2 regions of the Streptomyces sp. NPDC006879 genome follow, and region 2 is predicted to be linked to the other one. Evidence: riboswitches for the same ligand, from Rfam matches in the RefSeq annotation. Region 2 holds a riboswitch; the other holds the start of a gene.

Region 1 (4,407 bases), on a different contig from region 2:
ATCTGCTCGACCACGTCGACGTGCTCGCAGCCACCGTAGTAGCGGCGGCCCGGGTAGCCCTCGGCGTACTTGTTGGTCAGGACCGACCCCTGGGCCTCCATGACGGCCACCGGAGCGAAGTTCTCCGAGGCGATCATTTCCAGGGTCGACTGCTGACGGTCGAGCTCGGCGTCGACGGCGGCGGCGACGTCCGGGTCGAGCTCGTGGAGGGAAGAGTTGAGAAGCGACTTGTCGGTAGACATTGCGGTCCCTGTGATCAGTTGCCGGAGGTGAGCTTGGCGTACTCGTCTTCGGAGAGCAGGTCTGCCGGCTCTGCGCTGATGCGCACCTTGAACAGCCAGCCGTCCACGAAGGGGGCGGTGTTCACCAGGGCCGGGTCGTCCACGACGTCCTGGTTGGCCTCGACGACCTCACCGGTGACGGGGGAGTAGAGGTCGCTGACGGACTTGGTCGACTCCAGCTCGCCGCAGGTCTCACCTGCGGTCACGGTGTCGCCGACCTCGGGAAGCTGGGCGTAGACGACGTCACCGAGCGCGTTGGCCGCGAACTCCGTGATGCCGACCGTCGCGACGCCGTCCTCGGCGACCGACAGCCACTCGTGCTCCTTGCTGTAACGCAGCTGCTGGGGGTTGCTCATGACCTGATTCTCCTGGATGCGGGGAAGTGCGAACGAACGGTGGTCTTGCTGGGTGAGACGAGCCGGGGCGAGGCGGATCACACGCCGCGGTGCGTACGCTGAGCGGGCCCGGTACGGGCCACGCTCACTTCTGCCGCTTGTAGAAGGGCAGAGCGACGACCTCGTACACCTCATGCGTACCTCGGATGTCCACGCCGACGCCGGAGGTGCCGGGTGCGGCGTGCTCCGCGTCGACGTAGGCCATCGCGATCGGCTTGCCCAGCGTCGGGGACGGCGCTCCGGAAGTGACCTCGCCGACGACCTCACCACCGGCCAGCACCGAGAAGCCGGCCCGCGGAACGCGCCGGCCCTCGGCGATCAGGCCGACCAGCTTGCGCGGCGCCTTGGCCGCGGCGCTCTCGGCGGCCGACTCCAGGGCGCCGCGCCCCACGAAGTCGCCCTCCTTCTCGAACTTCACGACCCGGCCAAGGCCCGCGTCGAACGGCGTCAGGGAGGTGGTCAGCTCGTGCCCGTACAGCGGCATGCCCGCTTCCAGGCGCAGCGTGTCACGGCAGGACAGGCCGCAGGGGATCAGGCCGGCGCCCTCGCCCGCCTCGGTCAGGGCCCGCCACAGGCCCTCGGCGTGCTCGGGGGCGACGAACAGTTCGAAGCCGTCCTCGCCGGTGTAGCCGGTCCGGGCGATCAGCGCGGGGACGCCGGCAACGGTGCCGGGCAGACCCGCGTAGTACTTCAGAGTGTCGAGATCGGCATCGGTGACCGACTTCAAGATGCCCGGGGACTGCGGGCCCTGGATCGCGATCAGGGCGTAGGCGTCACGGTCGTCGCGCACCTCGGCGTCGAAACCGGCGGACCGCTCGGTGACGGCGTCGAGGACGGTCTGGGCGTTGGAGGCGTTCGCGACGACCATGTACTCGGTCTCGCCGAGGCGGTAGACGATGAGGTCGTCCAGGATGCCGCCGTCCTCCCGGCAGATCATCGTGTAGCGGGCGCGGCCCACGCCGATGGTGCCGATGTTGCCGACCAGCGCGTAGTCGAGGACCTTGACGGCCTCGGGGCCCGTCACGGTGATCTCGCCCATGTGCGACAGGTCGAAGAGGCCGGCCCGGGTACGCACGGCGTTGTGCTCGTCGCGTTCGCTTCCGTACCGCAGGGGCATGTCCCAGCCCGCGAAGTCGGTCATCGTCGCACCGAGCGAACGATGCAGGGCATCGAGGGCGGTCAGACGGGGGGTGGTCGACATAAGGGTGGCTCCCAAGGCAGGTCCGCAAGCGTGACTGAGGACGATCCTCCCCATCTGTCATCGGAACCTGAGAGGTTCGTCACGAGCGCACAGGAGTACGACAGTGACTTGCACCTTGGGTGGAGCCGGCAGCGGCTCGCTTTTCAGATGTGCCTCGCCCGCGCGGTACGGGGCCTGAGAGATTCAAGGGAGGTACTTGCTCCTTCGGCGTCCGGAGGCACCTGGTGTCGGTGGCCCGGAACTCTCCCGCGCGGATTCAAGCGGCCGGTATGCAGTTGGCGCGCACATCATTGCACGGCACCGGCCCGGGCGGGGGAGTCGGGCCGAACTCGGATTCCGTTTGACGGCATGGAACCGGAAACCGTTTGTCTTGGATTACCGTCTCTTTACACTCAGTGGGCATGGGGCTACCAGCCCTGACTGGGAGGCGATCACCTTGCGGAGACCCGGACCATTCGCGACGACGAGCCCGAACGGCGCAGCCGCCGCAGCCGTCCCGGCGCAGCCCGGCAGAGCCGTCCGGGAGGCGTTGCGGGCCCGGTCGGCGACCGCCCCTCAACTACTGAGGTCCGCCACACCCGTCCGTGACCTGCGCGGTCGGGGCGCCGACAGCCCGCGCCAGCTGACCTTCGCGGGGGGTGACGTGGTGGTCGTCTCCGGCCTCCCCGGCAGCGGCAAGAGCACCCTGATCTCCCGCGCCGTCGCCGGTCACGCCGTCGACTCCCAGGAGACCCGCGAGCGTTGGGAAACGCGGATGCCGGGGCTCCTGCCCTATGCCGTCTACCGGCCGCTGGTACGTCTCGCCCACTACGCGGGCCTGTGGCACGTCCTGCGTTCCGGCAAGAGCGTCGTCGTCCACGACTGCGGCACCCAGACCTGGGTGCGCAGGCTCCTCGCCCGGGAGGCCCGCCGGCGCGGCCGGTCCCTGCACCTGCTGCTGCTCGACGTCACCCCCGACGAGGCGCTCTCCGGGCAGGCCGCGCGGGGGCGCGGGGTCTCCCGCTACGCCTTCGCCCGGCACCGGCACACCGTCACCCGGCTGCTCGGTGACGCCGAAGCGGGTCGCGTCCCGCGAGGCTGCTCCTCCACCGTGCTCCTTGACCGTGCCTCGGCCACGCAGTTGACCGGCATCGGCTTCGGCCCTTGAGGGCGGTCCCGTCATTCCCGGGGGGAGCGGCTCGCGGGCGTCAGATGTAGTGCGCCGCAAGGCGGATGAGCCTCCCCATACCGGGGTGTATTCGGGTGATCTGTCACTGCGGTGGGGCGCCGTAGCTGTCATCGGGCACCCGCCGGAGGTAACGGGACAGCCCTAGTAGGGTGCGCAGCGCACGCGCGGTGTGGGGGAGAGGACCTCGATGAGCATGGACCAGGGCAGCCAGGGCGGCGCCACCTTCGCAGGCGAGGGCCACGGAGGGTACCCAACGCAGGCCTCCGGTGCGCCCGGGGGCGGTTGGCCGGCGAACGAATTGGAGGAGGTCCTGTCCGCGGCCCTGGGTAACCCGGCGGCCGGCGGACGTCTGATCGAGGTGCTCGGGCGCAGCCAGGTCTGGGTTCCGCTGCCGAGCGGCGGCTCACCGGACGCCGCCAAACTGGACCTTCCCACCATGGACATCGGCGGTGAGGCCTACGTACCCGTCTACAGCTCTCAAGCCCAGTTCGACCACTGTGCCGGGGCCCACATGCCGTTCGCGGTCGCGCCGGCGGTGGAGTTCGCCCGTGGGCTGCCGCCCCAACTGGGCATCGCGGTCAATCCCGAGGGAGTGATCGGGGTTCCGCTGCCACCTCCCGCCGTCGCCGAGCTGTGCCGCGCCGGCCGGACCTCCCTGGACGGGCCCGCCACCGGTGGTCGGGTGCGCCTGTGGGAGCCGGACTGGAAGGAGGACCCGGCGGACTTCCTCTCCGCCGTGGCCGAGGAGTTCCGTACCGGTGCGTCGGTCAGTACCGCCCGCCGGTGCCTGGCGAGCATCGAGGGCGACACGCCCGTCCTCTTCATCGGTGTCCAGATCTCGGGACGCGAGTCCAGCGACGCGGATGCCGTGATGGAGGCTCTCGGGCGCGCCCTTGGCCGGATCCAGCCACCGTGGCCGGTCAATCTGGTGCTGCTGGACGTGGCTCAGGACCCGGTTGCGGACTGGCTCCTGGAACAAGTGCGTCCGTTCTACCTGGCCTGACCGTGCGCGGCACACGGCCGATCGGGCGCGCCGCGCGGCGGGGCGTTGTCGATGGCGCCGCTTAAGCTGGACCCAATTGCGTCGGCTGGATGATGAGGGGCGGTAGACGGGTGAGCGCGTCGGGCAAGGCCGCGGCCGGGCAGGTCGAGGAGATGCTGCGCCAGGTGACGCCCGGGCGCTACGACAGCTACGAAGCACTGCTGCACGCCTTGGCGGACGGCCGGGTGTGGATGCTGTTGTGGCACGGGCAGCCCGGTGCGCCCGACGCCCAGTACGGATCCATGGAGATGGGCGGGCAGGGGTACGCACCCTGCATCACCTCCCCCAAGGAGTTGACCGCCAGCGGCTGGAACCGCTCC
Region 2 (4,407 bases):
TGGTCGAACCCAGTGTGCGACCGGCCTACGGGTCGGGCACCCAGCGGCTGTACAGCTTCCGCGACGTGGTCGTACTCAAGATCGTCAAGCGTTTCCTGGACACCGGCGTGGCGCTCCAGAACATCCGGGCCGCCATCCAGCACCTACGGGAGCGAGGCTTTGCGGACCTGGAGCGGATGACCTTGATGAGCGACGGTGCCACTGTCTACGAGTGCACCTCGCCCGACGAGGTGGTCGGTCTGCTCCAAGGTGGCCAGGGCGTGTTCGGCATCGCGGTCGGCGTCGTCTGGCGGGACGTGGAACACGCCCTGTCCCAGTTGCACGGTGAGCGGGTCGACACCGGGGAGACCCTGGTGGGTAGCAACCCCCAGGACGAACTGGCGCGTCGCCGCAACAAGGCTGTCTGAGGCGCCACGGGCGCATGGTCGTAAGCGTGTTGTCAGTGGTCTGAGAGAGCATCGATGGTGTGAGATCCGCACCGACGATCCTGCATCTGGACATGGACGCCTTCTACGCTTCCGCTGAGCAGGCGGCCAAGCCCAGCCTGCGGGGCCGCCCCGTCATCGTTGGTGGCATCGGGCCCCGCGGGGTCGTCGCCACGGCCTCCTACGAGGCTCGCCGTTTCGGTGTGCACTCCGCCATGCCCACGGCGCAGGCCCGCCGGCTCTGTCCGAACGGCGCCTATCTGGTGCCGCGTTTCTCCCTCTACCGTGCCGTCAGCGAGCAGGTCATGGAGTTGCTGGGTCGCTGGTCTCCCCTGGTGGAGCCGCTCAGCCTGGACGAGGCCTTCGTGGACCTGGAGGCGGGCGGGCTGGAGCCGACCGTCTCGGCAGCCCGGCGGGCGGGTGAGCAGCTTCGGGCACAGATCCTGGCGGTCACCGGGCTGACCGGCTCGGTGGGGTTGGCGGGCTCCAAGATGCTGGCGAAGATCGCTTCGGAGCAGGCGAAGCCCGACGGGCTGCTCTTGCTGGAGCCCGGTAGCGAGCGGGACCTTCTGGCTCCGATGACCGTACGGACCCTGCCCGGGGTGGGGCCGGCCACAGGGGAGCATCTGCGTCGCGCCGGCATCAGCACGGTGGGGGAGCTGGCGGAGGCGGGGGAGGACGAGCTGGTTCGACTGCTCGGGCGTGCTCACGGTCTCGCGTTGCACCGGATGGCGCTCGGCCGCGATGACCGGCCGGTGGTCTCCGAGCGCGAAACGAAGTCGGTGTCCGTGGAGGACACCTTCGAGGTGGACCTTCACGACCGGGTGCGGATCCGCTACGAGGTGCAGAGGCTGGCCGACCGTTGCGTCGGCCGGCTACGTGCCTCGGGGCACTCCGGGCGGACGATCGTGCTCAAGGTGCGCCGGTACGACTTCTCCACCCTCACACGGTCCGAGACGCTGCGTGGCCCCACGGACGAGTTGTCGGTAGTGCGGGAGGCGGCAGCCCGGCTCTTGGAGTCGGTTGACACCACGGGTGGAGTGCGCCTGCTCGGCGTGGGTGTCTCGGGGCTGGCGGACTACACCCAGGGAGACCTCTTCGCCCAGGGGGTCCAGGAGGCCCCCGGTGAGGTTCAAAGATCCGAGGAGTCGGCCGCCTTGCCTCCGCTGGCGCCGGGGCCCGAGACGGACCGCGGCGCGGGGCCGCCGTCGGCTCCGGTGCCGGTTGCCGAGCGGCGCTGGTCGCCGGGGGTGGACGTGCAGCACGCGGTGTACGGGGCTGGCTGGGTGCAGGGCAGTGGCGTGGGGCGGGTGACCGTGCGTTTCGAGGGGCCGGGCACGCAGCCGGGGCGGGTGCGTACGTTCCGGGTGGACGACCCGGAGCTGGAGCCCTCGGATCCGCTGCCGCTGGTGGACCCTGGGAGGACCGGTGGAGCGGTGGCAGACCTCGGCGCTCCGCCGGTCCCGGGGTCGCGGTGCACGCACTGACGTCGGGGGTGCTAGACGTCGGGGCCGGCGAGCTCACCGAAGGAGGGGCCGGACTCCTCGTGGGATCCGGCGAGGTCGTCGGGGAGCGCGATGTCCAGACCGTAGTGGTGGTAGAGCTGGATCTCCTGCTCGGGAGAGAGGTGTCGTCCGACGCCGAAGTCGGGGGCGTCCTTGACGAGTGCCCGGTCGAAGGGCACGCGTAGGCCGCCCTCGAACAGTTCGCTGGGTTCCAGCGGGACGAAGGCGTCCCGTCCGAAGAACCCGGTGCGCACGGCGGCCCACTCGGGAGCACCGGTGGCGTCGTCGAGGTACACCTCGTCCACGGTGCCGAGCTTGGCGCCATTGCGGTCGAACGCCTTGCGGCCGATCAGGCTGCGCGGATCGATGTCGGTCTGCACGATCCCTCCATTTGGTCGCAACTAATCCGATAGAACTACGAAAGGGCAGAATCCTCTCACCGGCCACTCGAAAGCTCTCCCTAGAGCCTCGCTGGTAGGCTGGGCCCTGGCCGCTGACCCCGTGCGGGAGAGTCCTCCGACCAGCTTCCCGGAGGCGCCGAAGGAGCAAATCCTCCCCGGAATCTCTCAGGCACACGTACCGCACGGACGAGGTCACTCTGGAAAGCAGGACGGGCATCGGACGCGCGGCGACCGGTTCCCTTCCTCACCGACGGTGAAAGCCGGCAGTTCCCGGGCAACCCCCGGTGGCGCCGGTGAAGCTCTCAGGTTGAGATGACAGAGGGGGAGGCCGTCCGGGCGCCCGCGCCGTGGTGCCCCTCGCAGGTCGCGAAGACCAGGAGGCCTCCGTACATGACCGCCAACCGCATCCCGCTCTCCCAGCTTGAGCAGGGCATTCCCTTCGAGCAGCGCCACATCGGTCCGGATGTCGAGGCCCAGGCGAAGATGCTCGCCCAGGTCGGCTACGGCTCGCTCGACGAACTCACCGCCGCCGCGGTACCGGACGTGATCAAGAGCCAGCAGGCGCTCGCGCTTCCTGCCGCCCGCACCGAGGCCGAGGTCCTCGCGGAGTTGCGCTCGCTCGCTGACCGCAACCAGGTACTGGCCCCCATGATCGGCCTCGGCTACTACGGCACCTTCACCCCGCCGGTGATCCTGCGCAACGTCATGGAGAACCCGGCCTGGTACACGGCCTACACGCCGTACCAGCCCGAGATCTCGCAGGGCCGCCTGGAGGCGCTGCTGAACTTCCAGACCGTGGTCGCCGAGCTCACCGGCTTGCCCACCTCGGGTGCGTCCCTGCTCGATGAGGGAACGGCTGCTGCCGAGGCGATGACGCTGGCGCGCCGGGTCGGCAAGGTCAAGGGCGGGGTCTTCCTCGTCGATGCCGACACGATGCCGCAGACCATCGCGGTCATCGAGACCCGGGCCGAGCCCACGGGCGTCGAGGTGGTCGTGGCGGACCTGAGTCAGGGGATCCCGGCCGAGATCGCCGAACGCGGCGTCTACGGCGTGTTGCTCCAGTACCCGGGCGCTTCCGGCGCGGTGCGCGACATCAAGGCCGTGATCGACCAGGCCCACGAGCTGGGTGCGATCGTCACCGTCGCCGCGGACCTGCTGGCCCTGACCCTGCTGACCTCGCCCGGCGAGCTCGGTGCCGACATCGCCGTCGGTACCACCCAGCGCTTCGGTGTGCCGATGGGCTTCGGCGGGCCGCACGCCGGCTACATGGCCGTCCAGGACAAGCACGCCCGTTCCCTGCCGGGCCGCCTCGTGGGCGTCTCCGTGGACGCCGACGGGAACAAGGCCTACCGTCTGGCCCTACAGACCCGCGAGCAGCACATCCGCCGGGAGAAGGCCACCAGCAACATCTGCACCGCACAGGTGCTGCTGGCCGTCATGGCCGGAATGTACGCCGTCTACCACGGCCCTGAGGGTCTGCGCACGATCGCCCGGCGCACCCACCGTTACGCGACCCTGCTCGCCGCCGGACTGCGCGCCGGAGGGGTGGAGGTCACGGAGACGAACTTCTTCGACACCGTCACCGCCAAGGTGCCTGGTCGTGCCGCGGAGGTCACTGCTGCTGCCCGTGCGGCCGGAGTCAACATCCGTCTCGTCGACGCCGACCATGTCTCCGCCGCCTGTGACGAGACCACCGGGCGCGCCCAACTGGCCGCCGTGTGGAGTGCCTTCGCCATCGAAGCGGACATCGAGGCGCTGGACGCGGAGGTCGTCGAGGCGCTGGACGCCGGACTGCTGCGCTCGGACGAGTACCTGACCCACCCGGTCTTCCACCAGCACCGTTCGGAGACCGCGATGCTGCGCTACCTGCGCAAGCTCTCGGACCGTGACTACGCGCTGGACCGCGGCATGATCCCGCTCGGCTCCTGCACCATGAAGCTGAACGCGACCACCGAGATGGAGCCGGTCACCTGGCCGGAGTTCGGGCAGCTGCACCCCTTCGCCCCGGTGGAGCAAGCGGAGGGCTACCTGACGCTCATCCACGAGCTGGAGGAACGTCTCTGCGAGGTCACCGGC

What was found. A riboswitch is a leader RNA that binds a small molecule or an ion and turns the genes downstream of it on or off. The one in region 2 is predicted to bind glycine.
Region 1: linked by a shared signal. The riboswitch ahead of gcvT (glycine cleavage system aminomethyltransferase GcvT) and the one ahead of gcvP (aminomethyl-transferring glycine dehydrogenase) in region 2 are both predicted to bind glycine.

Annotation. Positions count from the first base shown of each region.
Region 1 covers NZ_JBIAGC010000025.1:10,211-14,617, forward strand. Annotated here, with positions in the region: gene glyA (serine hydroxymethyltransferase) at 1-242, opposite strand, end outside; gene gcvH (glycine cleavage system protein GcvH) at 257-637, opposite strand; gene gcvT (glycine cleavage system aminomethyltransferase GcvT) at 762-1,877, opposite strand; glycine riboswitch at 2,031-2,136, opposite strand; gene ACFYMC_RS19150 (AAA family ATPase) at 2,308-3,024, shown strand; gene ACFYMC_RS19155 (enhanced serine sensitivity protein SseB) at 3,239-4,048, shown strand; gene ACFYMC_RS19160 (enhanced serine sensitivity protein SseB C-terminal domain-containing protein) at 4,159-4,407, shown strand, end outside.
Region 2 covers NZ_JBIAGC010000053.1:8,240-12,646, forward strand. Annotated here, with positions in the region: gene ACFYMC_RS26500 (MerR family transcriptional regulator) at 1-407, shown strand, start outside; gene ACFYMC_RS26505 (DNA polymerase IV) at 467-1,912, shown strand; gene ACFYMC_RS26510 (PRC-barrel domain-containing protein) at 1,924-2,310, opposite strand; glycine riboswitch at 2,425-2,522, shown strand; gene gcvP (aminomethyl-transferring glycine dehydrogenase) at 2,722-4,407, shown strand, end outside.